One region of the Kytococcus sedentarius DSM 20547 genome, then DNA from elsewhere that is predicted to be linked to it. Evidence: riboswitches for the same ligand, from Rfam matches in the RefSeq annotation. Region 1 holds a riboswitch; the other holds the start of a gene.
What was found. Region 1 has a riboswitch for cyclic di-AMP ahead of KSED_RS07535 (C40 family peptidase). Riboswitches for the same ligand answer to the same signal wherever they lie in the genome.

Region 1 (10,321 bases):
GGGCCGATGCCGTTCGCCGTGTCCGACAGGCCCAGGGCGGCGGCGATGGGGGAGACCTCCTGGTCCTTGACCAGCGGCAGGTCGGTGCGCAGCCACGCCCGTCCGCGCCCCGGACCGTGACCCTCGATCTCCTTGAAGTCCAGCGAGCTGATGAATCCCCCGCTCCACATGTGCATGCCGTCCCACTCCGGCAGCGACCCCGGCTCGGGCAGGTGCTCGATCTCCTGGCCGGCGACCTCGGCGGTGTCCACCACCTGGATGCGCCAGGCGTGGGCGCGCACGACCACCCGGTCGCCGATCGTCATCGTCGCCTCGAGCAGCTCGATGGTGCGCCCCGGGCGCACGGTGCGGACCTCGATGGTGGACGGCATCGCAGGCATCACGCCATAGGCCTCCACGGTCAGCCGCGAGAGCTGCATGTCCTCGCGCGGCTCGTGGCGCATCACCTCGTGGGTCACCAGGCCGACCACCGGGGCCAGGTGGTGCTCCCAGGTGCGCCAGGCGCCCTGGATGTGGATCGTGGGCTGGTAGCGGCCGTCACCCAGTGGGAGGAAGTACGCATCCTCCCCGGTGGGGAGGTCGGCGACGATCTGGTCCGGGTCCGTCTGCGCTGTCATACCGGCAGCCTAGGTGGGGTGGGTCCACGCGGTCCTACAGTGGCCCCATGAACGACGTACAGCCCATCGTCTGGGTGAATGGCCGCCTCGTGCCGGCCGACCAGGCCGCCATCCTGCCCATCGACCACGGCATCACCGTCGGCGACGGGGTCTTCGAGACAGCCGAGGTCCGCGACGGCCGGGTCTTCGCACGTACCCGCCACCACGACCGGATGGAGCGTTCGCTCGCCGGCATCGGCCTGGCGCCGCTGGACCGGGCCCGGCTCGACGAGGGGATCGATGCGGTGCTGGCCGCCGCGGGCGAGAAGGGGAGCGTCCCACCGCTGGCGCGCCTGCGCTACACGGTCACCGGAGGGCGCGGGCCGCTGGGCTCGGGTCGCTACGAGACCGAGCCCACCTACATCGTGGCCCTGGCTGCCGACCCGGGCATGGAGGGGCCGACCACCGTCGCCGTGGGCCCGTGGCGCCGCAACCTGTACTCGACGGTCACCGGCCTGAAGACCACCTCGTACGCCGAGAACGCCGTGATGCTGCTGGCGGCCGGGCAGGTGGGCGCCACTGAGTGCCTGTTCGCCACCAGCGACGGCGACCTGTGCGAGGGCACCGGCTCCAACACCTTCGTCGTGACCGACGGGGTCGTGCGCACCCCGGGCCTGGACCGGGGGCCGCTGGCCGGCGTCACCCGCGGCCTGGTGATCGAGTGGGCCCGCGCGGCCGGCATCGAGGTCCGCGAGGAGCAGATGCCCATGGCGGACCTGGCCACGGCGGACGAGCTGTTCATCACCAGCTCCATCCGGTCGATCCAGCCGGTGGACCGCCTGGTGGAGATCGCCGAGTCGCCGGTCGCCACGGCGCCGGGCCTGGCCGCGCCGCCGGCACCCTCGCAGCAGCACGGGGTCTCGTTCGACCGTACGCTCGAGGTGGGGCCGGTGACTCGCCGTCTGCAGGAGCTCTTCCGCGAGAACGCTGCGGCCACCCCGGACCCGTGACCGCCACTCGTTGGGTGCCGCCGGGCCAGTCGGCGCCCACCGAGCCGGTCCCGTTGCACGAGCGCGACTGGGCGTGGCGCAACCGGCTGCGCGGCCTGCCGGGCGTGGGCCCGGTGTACAAGCTCCTGGTGGGACTGTCCGGGCTGGTGGTGGTCGTCGTCGGCCTCATCATGGTGCCCTTCCCCGGGCCGGGCTGGGCCGTGGTGTTCGTGGGCCTGTTCATCCTGGCCACCGAGTTCCCCTTCGCCTCCCGGGTGCTCTTCTGGGTGCGGGGCAAGGTGCTCGCCTTCGGCCACTGGCTCGCCCGTCAGGGGTGGGGGGTGCGGCTCGGCATGCTGCTGGTCACCTTCGTGGCGGCCACCGCCATCGTCTGGTGCATCGGCCTCCTCCTGGGGCACCCGCCGGGGATCCCGGCCCGCTGGGGTGACCTCCTCGTGGAGTGGGGCGGCGTGCCGCGCGAGCCGGTCTGGCGCCGCTGAGCGCGCCGGGGGACGGCGACCCCGGCACGCCCACCGGGCTGATTGGCGCGCGGGCTGGACGATGGGGTACTGTCTGCCGTCGCACCGACGAGTCGGTGCGAGTGCACGGGCGCATAGCTCAGTTGGTTAGAGCGTTCGCTTCACACGCGAGAGGTCAGGGGTTCGAGTCCCTTTGCGCCCACCGTCACCGCCCCGGGAGTCCACCAGGACCCCGGGGCGTTCGCGTGCCCGGCGGCTGGGGGAGAGGTGGCCGCCCGACGTAGACTGCCCGCCGGCGCCCGTCAGGGCACCGCGCACCCCATCGACGATGCAGCGACCGCTGCACGAACAGGAGAAGTCATGGCCCCCATCAGTCTGACCGTGAACGGCGCATCCCGTACGGCCGAGACGGGGACCACCGGCACCGATCTGTTCGGGGACGACCGCCGCGTGGTGGCGACCCGGGTGAACGGCGAGCTGCGGGACCTCTACCGGGAGGTCGCCGACGGCGACGAGGTCGAGGCCGTGCTCATCGACGAGCCCGACGGCCTGGACATCCTGCGCCACTCCGCCGCCCACGTGCTGGCGCAGGCGGTGCAGCAGGAGTTCGCGGACGCCAAGCTCGGCATCGGCCCGCCCATCACCGACGGCTTCTACTACGACTTCGACGTCGCCGAGCCCTTCACCCCCGAGGACCTGAAGAAGCTCTCCAAGACGATGCAGCGCATCATCAACGAGGGGCAGACCTTCGTGCGCCGTGAGGTCTCCGACGCGGACGCCCAGGTGGAGCTGGCCGGCGAGCCCTACAAGGTGGAGCTGATCGGCCTCAAGGGCGGCAGCGCCGAGGAGGCCGCCGAGGGTGCCTCGGCCGAGGTGGGCGGCGCCCAGCTCACCATCTACGACAACGTGCGCAAGGACGGCACCGTGGCCTGGGGAGACCTCTGCCGCGGCCCGCACCTGCCCAGCACCAAGCTCATCGGCAACGGCTTCGCGCTCACCCGCTCGGCGGCGGCCTACTGGCGCGGCTCGGAGAAGAACCCGCAGCTGCAGCGCGTCTACGGCACGGCCTGGCCCTCCAAGGAGGAGTTGAAGGCCTATCAGGAGCGCCTCGCCGAGGCCGAGCGCCGTGACCACCGCAAGCTCGGTGCCGAGATGGACCTCTACAGCTTCCCCGAAGAGGTCGGTCCCGGCCTGCCGGTCTTCCACCCCAAGGGCGCCATCCTGCGGCGCACCATGGAGGACTACGTCTGGAAGCGCCACGTGGAGGAGGGCTTCTCCTACGTGACCACCCCGCACCTGTCCAAGGAGGGGCTGTTCCACACCTCGGGCCACCTGCCCTACTACGCCGACGGCATGATGCCCGAGCTCGACGACGACGGGCAGGCCTACCGCATCAAGGCCATGAACTGCCCGATGCACAACCTGATCTACCGCTCCCAGCAGCGTTCCTACCGCGAGCTGCCGCTGCGATACTTCGAGTTCGGCACGGTGTACCGCAACGAGAAGTCCGGCGTGTTGCAGGGGCTCACCCGCGTCCGCATGATCACCCAGGACGACTCGCACTCCTACGTGACGCGCGAGCAGGCGCCCGGCGAGGTGAAGCACCTGCTGGACTTCGTGCTCTCGCTGCTGCGCGACTTCGGCATGGACGACTACTACCTGGAGCTCTCCACGCGCGCCGAGGAGGGTGACAAGAAGGACAAGTTCATCGGCACCGACGAGCAGTGGGCCGAGGCCACCGCGGTGCTGGAGCAGGTCGCGACCGAGACCGGGCTCGAGCTCGTGCCGGACCCGGGTGGCGCCGCCTACTACGGGCCCAAGATCTCGGTGCAGGCGCGGGACGCCATCGGGCGCACCTGGCAGATGTCGACCATCCAGTACGACTTCAACCAGCCCGAGCGCTTCGGCCTGGAGTACTCGGCGGCGGACGGCACGCGCCAGCAGCCGGTGATGATCCACTCGGCCAAGTTCGGGTCCATCGAGCGCTTCATCGGCGTCCTGGTGGAGCACTACGCCGGGCAGTTCCCGGTGTGGCTCGCCCCGGTGCAGGTGCTGGGCGTCCCGGTGGCCGAGGACTTCCAGCCCTACCTCGAGGACGTCCTGGCCCAGATGCGGGCCCAGGGGATCCGCACCGAGATCGACGCCAGCGACGACCGCTTCCCCAAGAAGATCCGCAACGCGAGCAAGTCGAAGGTGCCCTTCACCCTCATCGCCGGTGGCGAGGACCGCGATGCGGGCGCCGTCTCCTTCCGCTTCCGCGATGGTTCCCAGGAGAACGGGGTCCCGGTGGCCGACGCGATCGCCCGGATCCGCGAGGCGATCGACACCCGCGCCCAGGTCTGAGGAGCGCGGCGCCGGAGACACGACCGAGGGGCCGACACGTTCGCGTGTCGGCCCCTCGGGTCAGTCACTCGCTCCCGCGGGGGAGCGGACCGCTGCTCAGTAGAAGCGGCGGGTGGTGTAGCGCCAGGTCCAGATGCGGTCGCACACGACGCGACGGCCCGGACGCGGGGAGTGGAAGATGTAGTCGCGGCCGTTCCACGGCACGTAGAAGCCGACGTGCGAGGCGTGGTTGTAGTTGCCGATGAAGAGCATGTCGCCCAGCGTGGCGTAGCGCTTCGAGATGGCGCGGGCGCGGCGGTACTGCGTGGTGGCCGTGCGCGGCAGCGTGATGCCGTGGCGGGCGTGGGCCCACTGCACCAGGCCGGAGCAGTCGAAGGAGTAGGGGCCCTCGGCGCCGTACACGTAGGGGTAGCCCTCGCGGGTCCGCGCGGTGCGGTAGATGGAACGGCGGAAGGACTGCGTCATGGCGTTGGCGTCGGAGGCGCCACCCACGGTGAGGGCGGTGGCACCGGCCGCGGCGGCCGCACCGGTCAGCATCGTGCGACGGTTGACGACAGCAGGGATTTCAAAGGTCGTTGCAGACATGAGGGATCTCAGGATCGCTTGCGAAGCATGACCTGTCGGGTTCGGCTCCTGTGAAACCGGCCAGAGGGACATCTGGCTTCACCCCAAGACGACTGGAGGTCGTCGGGATTGGGTGCTCCGTTCCCACCATCGACTTTCGTCGGACACCAGCGACGACATGGTGGGACTCAGCGGGTCATCGCCACCCCCGCAAGGGAACGAGGGCGGGCTCAACGTAGGACAGATCGGCAGGGAGATCAACCCCAGGGTGGATGCCCAGCGAAAATCACAGTGACAGAATGGTTTTCGAAGGCGCTGAGGGCGCGGGGCGGCGGAAGGGCCGCGACCGGGGGATGACTAGGCTCCACCCATGAGCGAGCTCCCCGAGTCAGCGGCCGACCTCCCCGGCGTCCCCGACGGCTTCCAACGCCTGTGGGTGCCCCACCGGATGGCCTACCTCGAGGCGAACCCCTCGCGCGGGGGCGAGCCGGCGGGCTGTCCCTTCTGCGACAACCCCCGGCGCAGCGATGCCGACGGGCTGATCGTCGCGCGCGGTGAGCACTGCTTCGTGGCCATGAACCTCTTTCCGTACAACCCCGGCCACCTGCTGGTCTGCCCCTACGAGCACGTGCCGGAGTACCTGGACCTCGCGGGCGACGCGCTGGCCGAGTTCACGGCCCTGACCCGACAGGCCCTGCGCACCGTGCGGGCCGTCTCCGGGTGCCACGGCTTCAACCTGGGTATGAACCAGGGGGCGATCGCCGGCGCCGGGGTCGCCGAGCACCTGCACCAGCACGTGGTCCCGCGGTGGGCCGGGGACGCGAACTTCTTCCCCATCGTGGCCCGGACGAAGGCGGTGCCGCAGCTGCTGGAGGACACGCGTGCCGCACTCGCCGAGGCCTGGGGGGACCACGCCGAGGAGCCGGCGCCCTGAGCCACCTGGCCCCCACCGGACGGCGCAGGGCACACGAAAGGGCCCCGCCGGACGAGTCCGACGGGGCCCTTCGCTCCGGGGAGGGTCAGCGGCGACCGGTGACCTTGCCCACGATGAACAGCAGCAGGCAGGCGCCCACGATGGAGGCCAGGAAGCTCGGGATGCTGAACGGGTCGTCCATGAAGTTGCCGTCAGCGAAGAGCAGGTTCCACAGGAAGCCGAACAGCGCGGCGCCGATGACGCCGACGATGATGTTGGCCGGAATGCCCATGGAGGCATCCGTACCCATGATCTTGGAGGCGATCCAGCCGGCGATGCCGCCGACGACGACCCAAGCGATGATGGTCCACATAGCGGACTCCTTTCGTCAGTGCCCTCGAGTGGGGGTGCGCCGCAGGTGTGCGACAAGAGGGCGCTCGTGGTCAACCCTAGTCGCTGCGAACACCTTTGTCCCGCACATCCGCTCAGTGCCCGTCATGTCACATCCCGGCCCGTCCGGGAGCGTCTCCGCGGCGACTAGTCTGTGCCCGCCATGTTGAACCGTCATGCCCGTCCCGCGCTCGCGCGCGTCGTCGACCCCGCGGCGCGCACCCTGTTGCGCGCCGGTGTGGGGCCCGATGCGGTGACGGTCCTGGGCACGGTGGGCGTGGTGGCCTCGGCCCTGTGGTTCTTCCCGCGGGGGCAGTTCCTGGCCGGCACGCTCGTTGTCACGGTGTTCGTCCTGTCGGACCTCCTGGACGGTGCGATGGCCCGCCAGCAGCAGCGCACGAGCGCCTGGGGGGCCTTCCTGGACTCCACCTGTGACCGCGTCGGTGACGCGGCGGTGCTGCTCGGCATCGCCTGGTGGGCGCTGCGCTCCGCCGCGGAGGGAACCGAGGCGCCGCTGTCCGCGGACCACGCCACCCTCCTGGGGGTGCTCACCCTCAGCGGCCTGGTCGTCGGGTTCTTGGTGAGCTACGTCCGTGCCCGCGCCGAGGGCCTAGGGGTGCGGGCCGACATCGGGATCGCCGAGCGGGCCGAGCGCCTGCTGCTCGTCCTGGTCACGACCGGCCTGGTCGGGCTGGGGCTGCCGCACGCCGCGCTGACCGTGGCGATGGGGGTCCTCACCCTCCTGGGGGCCGTCACGGTGGCGCAGCGCGCGGCCGCCGTCCGCCGGGAGGTGGCGTGACGCGCCACATCGGCTTGGTGTGCCCCTTCCCGGTGGACGTCCCCGGGGGGGTCCAGGCGCACGTGCGAGACCTGGCGGGGGCCCTGCAGGCGGAGGGGCACCGGGTCAGCGTGCTGGCCCCGGTGACCGGCTCGGGCGCGGCCCTGCGCAGCGCCGCGCGTGCAGACGCCGACGCACCACTCGAACCGGTCGCAGCCGGGGCCTGGGGACTGGTCGACGGCGTGGGGCTCACGGTCGTGCCGGGCGCCCTGCGGGTGCCCTACGTCGGGTCGGCCTCGCACGTCACCTCCGGCCAGCTGCCGCGACGAGCGGTAGAGGCCTGGGTGCGGACCACGGCGCCGAGCTTGCTGCACCTCCACGAGCCGCTGGCCCCGAGCCTGTCCTTGACCGCTGCGGACGTCGTGGGTGACCGGTTGCCTCTGGTGGCCACCTTCCACAACTCGCTCACGCCCGGTCACGCCGTGCGGCAGGTGCTGCCCCTGGTCCGGGAGGTCCTCGCGCCGCTGGCTGCCTCGATCGCCGTCTCACCCGGGACCCGGGACTCGGTGCGCGAGTGCCTCGGGGTGGACCCGTGGGTGATCCCCACCGGTGTGCGGGTGCACCGCTTCACCGACCCCGCGCCCCGGGCACCGTGGGCCGAGGGCCCCGGGCGGCCCACCCTCGCCTTCATCGGGCGGTCCAGCGAGCACCGCAAGGGGTTGTCGCAGCTGCTGCAGGCGCTGCCCGGCATCGTCCGACGCACGCCCGGTGCCCGCGTGTTCGTCGCCGGGCCGGGCCAGGTCGAGGCGCGCAGCATGGTCGAGCGGGACTTCCCGGAGTTCCGCACCACCATCGTGTGGCTGGGCGAGCTCTCCGAGCAGGACAAGGCCTCCCTCATGCGCAGCGTCACCGTGATGGTCGCCCCGCAGGTGACGGGCGAGAACTTCGGCATCACGCTGGTGGAGGCCATGGCGGCCGGCGCCCCGGTGGTGGCCAGCGACCTGCCCGCGTACGTCTCCGTGCTGCAGGGCGCTGGCCGGCATTTCCGGGCCGGGGACGCCGCCGACCTCGCCCGCGTGCTCGAGGACGTCGTGCTCGACCCGCCCCTGCGGGAGAGGATGCGGCAGGCCGGCCGGGCGCGCGCCGCCCGCTTCGACTGGCAGGTGGTGGGACAGGAGGTCATGGGTGTCTACGACGAGGTGGAGGGACGATGAGGGCCGCTGACCTGAACCCCGTGGGGTGGGTGGAGGCGCTGGGTGTCGGGGCGCTCGCAGGCCTGCTCGTGCTCGCGGCCGGTGCGTTGTGGCTGTGGCGCTCCCGCGCCGCCGGCCGGGCGCGGGAGGCGCGTGCCCGCATCGAGGCCTCCCGGGCCGCCCTGGACGCTGCGCTCATGCGGCGAGCGCTCGCTGCCCGCGAGTTCGTCGGGCTGGGCTGCCTGGACCCGTCCAGCTCCGTGATTGTGCTGCGCACCATCGGAGACGTCCTGGACGCCTGTGACGGCGGGGCCGAGGGGGACCTGCTGGGCCCCGAGCGCCTGGAGGCCGAGGAGCACCTCACCGAGGCCCTGCGCCGGGCCTTCCACTCGCGGCACGGGGGCGCCGACGAGGACGGGTCGACCGGACCGCAGAGCCAGTCGGCCAAGCGGGCCCTGGCCCTGGCCTCCGAGCGCGTGCACGCCCTGCGCCTGCGGCACAACGAGGTGGTGCAGTCGACCCGGCCGCTGCTGTCCGGTCGTGCGGTGCGCCTGCTGGGGGTCGAGCGCGGCGCCCCGCGCCCGGAGCTGCTGCAGGTGGAGGACGACGTGCCTCACTTGCGGCCCGGCGGTGAGGGGCGCCCCGTAGACTGATCCGTGGCGCTCCCCGTCCCGGGAGCCGCCTCCCCGTACACCGAAAGGCACACCGACGTGACTGAGCAGAACCCGACCACCGGCACCGCCCGTGTGAAGCGCGGCATGGCCGAGATGCTCAAGGGTGGCGTGATCATGGATGTGGTCACCGCCGAGCAGGCCCGCATCGCCGAGGATGCCGGCGCCGTGGCGGTGATGGCTCTGGAGCGCGTCCCGGCCGACATCCGCACCCAGGGCGGTGTGGCGCGCATGAGCGACCCGGACCTCATCGACGGGATCATCGACGCCGTCTCCATCCCGGTCATGGCCAAGGCACGCATCGGTCACTTCGTCGAGGCGCAGGTGCTGCAGTCCCTGGGCGTCGACTATGTGGACGAGTCCGAGGTGCTGACCCCCGCCGACTACGCGAACCACATCGACAAGTTCGCCTTCGACGTGCCCTTCGTCTGCGGCGCCACCAACCTGGGCGAGGCGCTGCGCCGCATCACCGAGGGTGCCGCGATGATCCGTTCGAAGGGCGAGGCCGGCACCGGCGACGTCTCGAACGCGACCACCCACATGCGCACCATCCGCGCGGAGATCCGTCGCCTCACGACGATGGCCGAGGACGAGCTCTACGTGGCCGCCAAGGAGCTGCAGGCGCCCTACGAGCTCGTCAAGGAGGTGGCGCAGGCCGGCAAGCTGCCGGTCGTGCTGTTCACCGCCGGCGGCATCGCCACCCCCGCCGACGCCGCGATGATGATGCAGCTCGGCGCCGAGGGCGTGTTCGTGGGCTCGGGCATCTTCAAGTCGGGCAACCCGGCCGAGCGCGCCAAGGCGATCGTCCAGGCCACCACCTTCCACGACGACCCGGCCAAGATCGCCGAGGTCTCCCGCGGTCTGGGTGAGGCCATGGTCGGACTGAACGTCGAGGGCATCGCCGAGCCGCACCGGCTGGCCGAGCGCGGCTGGTGACGACTCCGCTCATCGGGGTCCTGGCCGTCCAGGGCGACGTGCGCGAGCACGTCGAGGCCCTCGAGGCCCGTGGCGCCTCCACCCTGCGGCTGCGCCGCCCCGAGGAGGTCGACCGCATCGACGGGCTGGTCGTCCCCGGGGGTGAGTCCACCGTCATGGACAAGCTCTGCCGGCTGTTCGGCCTGGTCGCGCCGCTGCGGGACCGCATCGCCGACGGCCTGCCGGTCTACGGCTCGTGCGCGGGCATGATCATGCTCGCCGACGGCGTGCTTGACGGGCACCGCGACCAGCAGACCCTCGGCGGCATCGACATGACGGTGCGGCGCAACGCCTTCGGGCGCCAGGTGGACTCCTTCGAGACCGACCTGTCGATGCCGGTGCTGGGGGAGGACGCCGACCCGGTGACGGCGGTGTTCATCCGTGCCCCGTGGGTGGAGCAGGTGGGGGACCGGGTGGAGGTCCTGGCCCG
Region 2 (10,321 bases), 1.2 Mb from region 1:
ACCCCCTACGCCGTCGAGAGCCTGGGCCTCATCCGCAACACCGAGCTGGCTCCCGAGGCCCCCAAAACCATGGAGGAGCTGGTCAAGACCGGCCAGTCCCTGGTCAAGGAGGGCAAGACCAAGAACGTCATGTCGCTGCAGGTCGGCAAGCAGGGCGACGCCTACCACGCCTACCCCTTCCTGGCGGCCTACGGCGGCTCGCTGTTCGCGAAGCAGGACGGCGGCGGCTACAGCACCGAGCTCACCGTGGGCTCCGAGGAGATGGTCAAGGGCGCCCAGAAGTGGGCCTGGCTGGCCGAGCAGAAGGCGCTGAACACCAACATCGACTCCTCGAACGCGCTGTCGCTGTTCGCGGAGGGTGACGCCCCCTACGTCATCTCCGGGCCGTGGGCGCTGGAGCAGGCCGAGGAGGCCGGCATCTCCTACGAGGTGACCGCCATCCCGCCCTTCGAGGACGGTGGCCAGCCCATCTCCCTGCTGGGCGTCCAGATGTTCTACGTCTCCGCCAAGGCGGAGAACGGCGTGCTGGCCCAGGAGTTCGTGAGCAACTTCGCGGCCACCGACGAGGTGCAGCTGGCCATGTTCGAGGCCGGCCAGCGTCCCCCGGCCCTGAACTCGGCCTACGAGAAGGCCGCCGAGTCCGACGAGACGGTGGCGGCGTGGAAGGCCGCGGCCGAGGGCGGCGACCCGATGCCGAACATCCCCGCCATGAACGCCGTCTGGGCCCCGCTGGGCCAGGCCACCGCCGACATCGTGGGTGGCAAGCCCGCCGCCGAGCGCATGAAGGCCGCAGCCGAGGAGATCAAGAAGGCCCTCTGAGGCCGAGCGATCACGCGGGTGATCCCACCCCTGTGACCGATGCCGGCGCCCTCCACCCGGAGGGCGCCGGGCGGCCGAGCGGCCGCACCGTGACGAGCTGGAGTGGTGCATGAGCGCGAACGTGGGCCTCGGGGCCCCCGCCGGTGGGCGAACCGGCAACCCGGGCGGGACCGTCCTGAAGTGGCTGCTGATCCTGGCCGTGCTGGCCCTGGGCGCCTTTGCCGTCCAGCGGTCCCTCGAGGCCGGGGCCTGGATCGGGGTCGTGCTGGCGGCCTTCCTGGCCATGATGACGCTGGTCGTCTACGCCACCCGGCGCTTCGTGCCCATGAAGTACCTGTGGCCGGGGTTGGTGCTGCTGCTGGCGCTGCAGGTGTGGCCCTTGGTCTACACGGTGGCGTTGTCGTTCACGAACACCGGCGCCGGCCACCAGCTGACCAAGGACGAGACCGTCGAGATCATCCAGGCCAGCTCGGTGCAGCAGGTCGAGGGCTCGGAGCGGTACGCGCTGTCCGTGGCGGTCCCGGAGGGAGCCGACCCCACCACCGGCGACCTGGTGTACCTGCTGACGGACAACGAGGGCGCCCACTTCGCCGGGTCCCTGGACGGGCTGGAGGAGATCGGCGACGGCGTCGAGACCACCTCCGCAGGAAAAATCACCGCCGCGGAGGGCTACCAGCTGCTGGACTCCAAGCAGGTCAACGAGCGCTCCAAGGAACTCAACGAGTTCGCGGTGCCGGTGGACGACGGTGGCATCAAGGCCCTCGGTCTGAGCCAGGCCTTCGTGGGCGAGGCCCAGATCACCTACGACGAGTCGGCCGACACCCTCACCGACCAGCGCACGGGCACGGTGTACGTGCCCAGTGAGGACGCGCGCTGGGTACCTCAGGACGGGGACGGCAACCCGCTGCCCCAGGGCTGGAAGCAGAACGTCGGCTTCGACAACTACCTCAAGGTCCTGCAGGACGACACCCTCCGCGGCGGCTTCCTGTCCATCTTCGCGTGGAACCTGGGCTTCGCGGCCCTCAGCGTGGTGACCACTTTCGTCCTGGGCATGCTGCTGGCGCTGTTGTTCAACGACGAGCGCCTGAAGGGCAAGGCGGTCTACCGCTCGCTGTTGATCCTGCCCTACGCCATCCCGGTCTACGTCTCGGCGCTCGTGTGGTCCTCGATGTTCAACCAGGACTTCGGCCTCATCAACGACCTGTCGGGTTTGGACGTCGACTGGCTGGGCAACCCGTGGGCGGCCCGGGCGGCGATCCTCATCACCAACCTGTGGCTCGGTTTCCCGTACATGTTCATCATCTGCACCGGCGCCCTGCAGGCCATCCCCGCGGACGTCAAGGAGGCTGCCGCCATGGACGGCGCCGGCTGGTGGCGCACGGTGCGCTCGGTGATCATGCCGCTGCTGCTGGTGGCCGTGGGCCCGCTGCTGATCGCCTCGTTCGCGTTCAACTTCAACAATTTCGGACTCATCTACCTGCTCACCGAGGGCGGACCGTTCGTCCAGGGCAACACCGACATCGGGTCCACCGACCTGCTGATCACCTACGCCTACCGCCTGGCCTTTGAGGGCGCCACGCCGAACTTCGGCCTGGCCTCCGCGGTGGCGGTCTACATCTTCTTCATCGTCGCGGCCTTCGGTGCGATCGGCTTCTCGCGCACCAAGGCCCTCGAGGAGGTCAACTGACATGAGCACTGCCATCAACCCATCCGATGCGGTGGGGCCCCAGGACGGTGCCCCCGTCGCCGGGGTGACCGATGAGGAGTCCTCGCCCCCGCCGGCCAGCAGGACCCGCATGGTCGGCCAGCGCCGGGGGACCGGTACCTGGTGGAGGCACCTGCTGGTGTGGGTCGCTATCGCCTGGTCGCTGTTCCCCATCGTGTTCATCCTGTCGGCCGCGCTGAACCCGGCCGGAACGCTGGCCACCTCGAGCCTCATCCCCAGCGGGTTCTCTCTCGAGAACTGGCGGGAGCTGTTCGAGACCCGCCCGTACTGGACCTGGTACCGCAACGCGCTGGTCATCTCGCTGGTCGCCACCGCCGGGGCCGTGTTCATCGGTGCCTGTGCGGCGTACGCCTTCTCCCGTCTGCGCTTCACCGGTCGCCGGCCGGGCCTGTTCGCCCTGCTGCTGGTGCAGATGTTCCCCGCCTTGCTGACCTTCGTGGCGCTGTACTTCACGATGGTGCGCGTGGGGGAGATCATCCCGGCCATTGGCCTGAACACCTCCCTCGGCCTGATCCTCGTGTACCTCGGTGGCGCGATGGGGGCGAACATCTGGTTGCTGAAGGGCTACTTCGACACCGTGCCCCGTGAGCTGGACGAGGCCGCGACCATCGACGGCGCCTCCCACGCCCGCATCTTCTTCACCATGACGCTGCGTCTGGTGGCCCCCATCCTGGTCACGGTCGCGATGCTCGCGTTCGTGCAGTTCTGGGGCGAGTTCATGCTCGCGAGCATCTTCCTCAAGGACGCCGATGCGCAGACCCTGGGCGTCGGCCTGTGGCAGATGCAGCAGGGCAACGAGAAGAACGCCCAGTTCGGCGAGTTCGCGGCCGGCGCGCTGCTGGCGTCCATCCCGGTCGTCGTGCTGTACCTGGTCTTCCAGCGCCAGCTCGTCAGCGGTCTCACCTCCGGCTCGGTGAAGTGATGTTGCGGCCGACGCGCCTGCAGGACCTTGCCGCGCGCGCCGGTGTCTCCCAGGCGACCGTCAGCCGGGTGCTCAACGGGCACAGCGTCCGCCCCGCCTCCTCCGATGCGGTGGTGCGCGCCCTGGACGCGCTGGGCCTGGACCGCCCGGCGCACCTGCAGCCGCGGCGCGGCGGCCTGGTGGGGCTGATCACCCCGGAGCTGTCCAACCCGATCTTCCCCGCGCTGGCCCAGGCCATCGAGACCCGGCTGGCGCCCAGCGGGTACACGGCGGTGCTGTGCACCCAGGCCGTCGGGGGCGTGAGCGAGGAGGACTACGTCGAGCTGCTGCTCCAGCGCGACGTCGCGGCGCTGGTGGTGGCCTCCGGGACGCACGCCGACACGCGCAACAGCACCGAGCGCTACCAGCGCCTCATCGACCGCGGGCTGCCGCTGGTGCTCATCAACGGCACGCGCGATGAGGTGGCCGACCACTGCCTGGCCTGCGACGACGCCCTCGGCGTGGAGATGGCCCTGGAGCACCTGGTGAGCCTGGGGCACCGCCGGATCGGCCTGGCGGTGGGGCCGCGCCACTTCGTGCCGGTGCGCCGCAAGGTCCGCGCACTGCGTGCCGTCGGGGAGCGGCTGGGGGTGCAGGTGGACGTGGAGCACACCTTCTACACCGTCGAGGGCGGCGCGGCGGCCGGCACGGCCCTGCTGGACCGGGGCGCCACCGCGGTCGTGGCGGCCAGCGACCTGATGGCTCTGGGGGCCATCCGCGAGGCCGTGGCCCGCGGGGTCCAGGTCCCGGGGGAGCTGTCGGTGGTCGGGTTCGACGACTCCATCCTGATGCAGTTCACGAACCCCCCGCTGACCACCGTGCGCCAGCCGGTGGAGGCCCTCGCGCGGGCCACGGTCGACCGGCTGCAGTGGCAGCTCCAGGGGCAGGAGCCCCCGCGCCACGGCGAGGTGCTCTTCGCCCCCGAGCTGGTGGTGCGCGGGACCACGGCCGCCGTCGGCTGAGGGATCAGCCTGCTGCGGCGGCCTCCCGGGCGTCGGCGAGCTCGGTCAGCAACCGGGCGACGTCGTCGATGCCGTCCACGCGGGAGCTCGCACAGGTGGGCTCCGGCCCCACCTTGACCAGCACCGCGCCGGCCTCGTCGGCGAACGCCCGGAACACCGTCTCGTCGGTGACGTCGTCGCCGGCGAACCACAGGGTGTACCCGGGAGTGCGCTCGCGGTGGCTGCGCCGGTTCCAGCGGTCCTGCCCCAGGCGGTGCACGAGCTCCGCGAGAGCCTCGCCCTTGGTGGTGCGCAGCACGCTCAGCTCGAGCACGTCCTTGCCCAGCAGGGGTTCCACGCCGCAGCGGCGGCCCAGCCGTCGCACGGCACCGCGTGCCGCGAGGGCCACCTCCGGGGTCGCTCGCCGGGTGTGCACCACCACGCCGGCGGCCTTCACCTCCAGCGTGGTCCCGGGGTGCTCGGCCACCAGTCCGCGGGCGCCGGCGATCAGCATGTCCCGCTGGGCCACCTCGTCCTCGTCCAGGCCGGTGGGGGCGTCCTGGCCCACCCGCCACTGCTCGCCGCCGTGGGACCCGAGCAGGGAGACACCGTCCTGCGGGCCCAGCCCGCTGAGCTGGTGAAGGGTGGTGACGTCACGGCCGCTCACCAGGACCACCTGGGTGGTCGGCAGGGCGGCCAGCCGACGCAGGGCGGCGATGGAGTCGGGGTGGGGGACGACGGCCATCGGGTCGTCCTGGAAGGGGGCCAGGGTGCCGTCGAAGTCGGTCGCGACCACCAGCCACGGGGTCCGCGCCAGGTGCGCCTGGTCCGGGGGCGGGAGCGGCGCCCCGGCGCTCGCGGCCGGTTCGGGGGTGCGGGTGGTGTCCGTCATCGGCCCTCCTGGGTGTCCTCGGCGTCGGTGATGACCGCCGGCTCGTGCTCGTCCCGCGGCGGCTCGGCGGGGGCGTGCTCGAGGGCCAGCAGGAAGGTGCGGCTCCAGGTGTGGACGTCGGAGTCCAGCACCACCTGCCGGAGGGACTCCATGCGCCGCCGCTTCTCGGCCTCGTCGTCGGTCATCGCCCGCAGGATGGTCTGCTTCAGTCCCTCGATGTCGTGGGGATTGCACAGGTAGGCGTCGTGGAGCTCCTCCGCCGCGCCGGTGAACTCGCTGAGCACCAGTGCGCCACCGCCGTCCACCTGGCAGGCCACGTACTCCTTGGCCACCAAATTCATGCCGTCGCGAAGGGGGGTGACCAGCATGACGTCCGCGGCCAGGAAGAGGGCCGCCATGTCCTGCCGGGGGTGGGAGCGGTGGATGTAGTGGATCGCCGTGGCCCCGATGGGGGAGTGGTCGCCGTTGAGGTGGCCCACCGTCCCCTCCACCTGCTCGCGGAGGTTGCGGTAGGCCTCCACGCGCTCGCGGCTGGGGGTGGCGATCTGGACGAAGGTGGTCTGCGGCGGGGCGACCTTCCCCTCATCGAGCAGCTCGCCGTAGGCCTTGAGGCGGTGGCGAATGCCCTTGGTGTAGTCGAGGCGGTCGATGCCTAGGATGAGACACTCGGGGTCACCAAGGGAGTGACGCAGCTCGACGGCGCGTTCCTGCACGGAGGTCGTGCGGGCCATCTCGTCCAGCTGTCGCGAGTCCACGCTGATCGGCACCGCGGCGGCGCGGACCCGGCGACCGTCGTCGGCCGTCAGGGTGAGGACCTCGCCCTCCTGGGTCACGCCGGTCAGGCGGGCCGCGGACCGGCGGAAGTTGCCGGCGTCGTCGTCCCGCTGGAAGCCGAGGAAGTCGGCCCCCATCAGGCCGCGGAGGATCTCCCGGCGCCACGGGAGCTGGGCGAAGAGCTCCATCGGGGGGAAGGGGATGTGGTTGAACCACCCGATCCGCAGGTCGGGGCGCAGGTCGCGCAGCATCTGCGGGACCAGCTGCAGCTGGTAGTCCTGCACCCACACCGTCGCGCCCTCGGCGGCCACCTCGGCGGCAGCCCGGGCGAAGCGCTCGTTGACGCGGCGGTAGCTGGCCCACCACTCACGGTGGAAGCCCGCCGAGACGATCACGTCGTGGTAGATGGGCCAGATGGTGTCGTTGCAGAAGCCCTCGTAGTAGTCCCGGACCTCCTCGGCGGTCAGCGGCACCGGGTGCAGGTGGATGTCGTCGTCGTCGAAGGGGTCGGGGGCCTCGCCGGCCTCCCCGGCCCACCCCACCCACGCGCCGTCGGTGACGCGCATGACGGCCTCCATCGCGGTGACCAGGCCGCCGGGGGAGGTGCGCCACTGCGTGGTGCCGTCGCTGTCCACCACGCGGTCCACCGGCAGTCGGTTCGCCACCACCACGAAGTCGAAGGTGTCGGAGCTGCTGGGCTGGGTCACGGTCATCCTCCCGGTGGGGCGCAGGGGCCCCTCACGGCCACCTCACCACACGCCGGTGGGGCTCGCAAACGACGGGTGGCCTCCTTGATCCGTCGCGGGTCGCAGGCCCCCGCGGGCACTGTCCCCCTACCCTCGAGGGCATGGAGATGACGCAGGTGGGGCCGTACCGGCTGGAGGAACGGCTCGGGCACGGCGGCATGGGCACCGTGCACCGTGCCACGGACCGGTTTGGCCGGGCCGTGGCCGTGAAGGTGCTGCACCCGCACATCGCCTTCGACGTGTCATCGCGCACCCGCCTGGAGCGGGAGGTCTCCACCCTCGCCCGGGTCCGGCACCCCCGCGTCGCGAGCTTCCTGGACGCGGACGTGGACGGGCAGTTCCCGTACATCGTCACCGAGTTCGTGCCCGGCATGCCCCTGGACGAGCGCGTCGCCGTGGACGGCCCGCTGGACGGTGAGGCGCTCCACCGGTTCGTCGCCGGTGTGCACGAGGCGCTGCGCGCCATCCACGCGGTCGGGGTGGTGCACCGCGACCTGAAGCCCGGCAACGTGATGGTCGACCGCTCGGGTGACCCCGTCATCATCGACTTCGGCATCGCCCACATCGGGGAGGAGAGCCGGCTCACCGCCACCGGGCTGGTCATGGGCACGCCCGGCTACCTGGCCCCGGAGCTCATCGAGGGCGGGCAGCCCACCGTCTCCACGGACTGGTGGGGCCTCGGCGCGGTCCTGGCCTTCGCGGCCACTGGGCGGAACCCCTACGGAGGGGGGCCGAACGAGGCGATCCTGGCCCGCATCCGCCGCGGTGAGCACGACCTGCGCTCCATGGACCCGCAGTGGCGTCCGCTGGCCGAGGCCTGCCTCGCGGTCGACCCGGGGGACCGGCCGACGGTCGCCGAGGTGCGTGAGGTGATCGCCCGGGGCGGGGGGTCGCTTCCGGAGCGTCAGGCCACCCAGCCGCTGGGAGTGCAGGGCCCGATGGGGGAGGCCACCGTGCCCGTCGCGGGCACCGCGACGGGCGCCACCCAGCCCGTGGGTCGTGCGACCTCCCGCCTGCCGGGCGAGGGCGGCGGGCCCGACCCGGACGCGACGCAGCCGGTGGACCGCGCGGCCACCCGTCCCCTCCCGCGGGCGGCGGCCTCCCGGGGTGCGCAGCCCGTGCCGCCGCCCGCGACGGAGGGCTTCCTGCAGCCGCCCGCCCAGCACCGTGACCAGCCCGCCGGACGGTTGCGGGAGCCCGAGGCCCCCACCTGGGGTGCCCCGGGGGCGGCCGGTCCCCCGGTGGCGGGTCAGCAGCCCGGGCCGTCGGCTGCGGGGTACCAGGGCGGCCCGCCGTCCGCCGGGTACCAGCCGGGCCCGCCGTCCGCCGGCTACCGGCCGGAGGGGCCCCCCGCAGGGTGGGGGCCGGCAGCCGGCGAGCCGCAGCCGGTGCCGCCGCGCCACCAGGACTCCGGGGCGGTCCGCATGCCCCGCCGTTCCCAGCTGCACCCCTACGACCCCCGGACCCGGCTGCCCCGGCACAGCTGGGTGGTCCTCATGGGATCGGTGCTGGCGGTCACAGCCACGATGCTCTGGCCCGTCGCGACCGGGGTCGTGGTCGTGGCGTGGATCCTGGTCGCCCGGTGGGCCGACCACGTGGCGATGGCCCACCTCAAGCGGCTGTTCGCACGCGGGCGCCGCACCGGGGACACCTGGCGGATCGTCACCGGGGCGCCCTGGCACCTGGTGACGGCCATGGTGCGCGGCACCGCATCGCTGATCGCCCCGGCGTTGCTGGGCGGTGCGACGGTGGTCGCGGTGAACTTCGCGCTGGGCTACGACCCGCTGCGGTCGTTCACCGCCTCCGGCGCCGGAACGGCCACCGGGCTGGACAACGCACTGGCCTGGGGCGCCGGCGCGTTCGTGACGGTGGTCTGCCTGTGGTGGGGCATCGACAGTGCGTCCCTGCGGCGGGGTACGCGCCTCACCCTGGGAGGTGCCCTGCGGACCACGGCGGCGGAGGTCGTGGTGGCCCTCGTCCTGGGGGCGACGGCCATCGCCTGCGTGCTGTGGGGGCTCTCACAGGGGTGGCCCACAACCCTTGCGCCGTGGCGGTGAACGGCCTCCGCGAGGGGGGCCTGTCCACAAGCAGGACTTGACCTCACCACTCATCTCGCTATCGTTGCGCCCTGTGTCTGGCCCAAGGCCGACACGCTGCACAGCAGAAACACCCATTCAGAACAGCATTCGCGCACCTGCCGCCCAATCCCGCCACGGGTGCGCTTGACCGGGACCGTCCCGGGACCATGGCGGGTGTGGGGGACCCACAGCAGTACGCGGAGGATCCCTTCGCTCGGGGTGAAGCCCTGCGCAACGCGCGAGGCCGGGACACCTGACGTTCCGAACCCGACAGCTCACTCCACCGGCGGTGCAGTCAGGAAGGATCCCGATGTCCCGTTCTCCCCTCAAGACCCCTCGTACCCTCGGCGCCGCTGGCGTCTCCGGCGCCTTCATCGTCGCCGGCTTCGCCGCCGCCTCCCCGGCCAACGCCTCGTCCTACGACGCCTCCGTGTGGGACCGCGTCGCCCAGTGTGAGTCCAACGGTAACTGGTCGATCAACACCGGCAACGGCTACTACGGTGGCGTGCAGTTCTCCAACACTTCCTGGCAGGGCGTGGGCGGCCTCGAGTTCGCCCCCCGTGCCGACCTCGCGACCAAGGCCGAGCAGATCGCTGCCGCGCAGCGCCTGCTGGCCATCCAGGGCCCCGGCGCCTGGCCGCTGTGCTCCGTCAAGGCCGGTCTGACCTCGGCCAACGGTGGTGCTGACCGCAACGCGATGCCGGGCGACTCCGCCCCGGCCCCGAAGCCCGAGCCGAAGCCGGAGCCCAAGCCCGAGCCGAAGCCCGAGCCCAAGCCCGAGCCGAAGCCGGAGCCGAAGCCGGAGCCCAAGCCCGAGCCGAAGCCGGAGCCCAAGCCCGAGCCGGCACCCAAGGCTGAGCCGGCCCCCGAGGCCACCACCTGGACGATCGAGCGCGGCGTCAACCTGCGTCCGGCCGCCGGGATGGACAACACCCCGAAGGACGTCCTGACCGCCGGCACCACCGTTGAGGGCGTCAAGCTCGACAGCGGCTGGGTGAAGACCGACGAGGGCTACTTCTGGCACACGTTCGGCACCACCGGTGACCTCGAGGTCGTCGAGTCCGGCACCTACACCATCCACCACGGTGTGAACGTGCGTCCGGCCGTCGGCATGGACAACAGCCCGCTGGGCATGTACCTCAAGGGTTCCACCGTCGAGGGCGAGAAGCTGGCCAACGGCTGGGTCAAGACCGACCGCGGCTACTTCTGGCACACCTTCGGTACCTTCAACGGCTGAGACAGCCCTCCCACCCGGCCCCCGGCCGAGTGATCACCGCGCCCCCGCACCCTCCAGGTGCGGGGGCGCGGTGCGTGTACGGGCTCTCCTACTCCGTATCCAGCGGTTCCTCGCGCAGCACTTGACGGCTGGCCCCCCGTCGCTACC

Region 2: linked by a shared signal. The riboswitch ahead of KSED_RS13365 (transglycosylase family protein) and the one ahead of KSED_RS07535 (C40 family peptidase) in region 1 are both predicted to bind cyclic di-AMP.

The regions. Positions count from the first base shown of each region.
Region 1 is NC_013169.1:1,578,381-1,588,701, reverse strand. Features, by position in the region: gene KSED_RS07560 (thioesterase family protein) at 1-617, opposite strand, end outside; gene KSED_RS07555 (aminotransferase class IV) at 665-1,606, shown strand; gene KSED_RS07550 (TIGR02611 family protein) at 1,603-2,085, shown strand; tRNA gene KSED_RS07545 (tRNA-Val) at 2,193-2,266, shown strand; gene thrS (threonine--tRNA ligase) at 2,425-4,407, shown strand; gene KSED_RS07535 (C40 family peptidase) at 4,504-4,992, opposite strand; cyclic di-AMP (ydaO/yuaA leader) riboswitch at 4,993-5,154, opposite strand; gene KSED_RS07530 (HIT family protein) at 5,342-5,905, shown strand; gene KSED_RS07525 (GlsB/YeaQ/YmgE family stress response membrane protein) at 5,991-6,257, opposite strand; gene pgsA (phosphatidylinositol phosphate synthase) at 6,438-7,073, shown strand; gene KSED_RS07515 (glycosyltransferase family 4 protein) at 7,070-8,266, shown strand; gene KSED_RS13665 (hypothetical protein) at 8,263-8,898, shown strand; gene pdxS (pyridoxal 5'-phosphate synthase lyase subunit PdxS) at 8,956-9,852, shown strand; gene pdxT (pyridoxal 5'-phosphate synthase glutaminase subunit PdxT) at 9,849-10,321, shown strand, end outside.
Region 2 is NC_013169.1:365,302-375,622, forward strand. Features, by position in the region: gene KSED_RS01830 (sugar ABC transporter substrate-binding protein) at 1-819, shown strand, start outside; gene KSED_RS01835 (ABC transporter permease subunit) at 929-2,506, shown strand; gene KSED_RS01840 (sugar ABC transporter permease) at 2,508-3,467, shown strand; gene KSED_RS01845 (LacI family DNA-binding transcriptional regulator) at 3,467-4,468, shown strand; gene otsB (trehalose-phosphatase) at 4,473-5,339, opposite strand; gene KSED_RS01855 (alpha,alpha-trehalose-phosphate synthase (UDP-forming)) at 5,336-6,826, opposite strand; gene KSED_RS13360 (serine/threonine-protein kinase) at 6,961-8,916, shown strand; cyclic di-AMP (ydaO/yuaA leader) riboswitch at 9,085-9,241, shown strand; gene KSED_RS13365 (transglycosylase family protein) at 9,248-10,174, shown strand.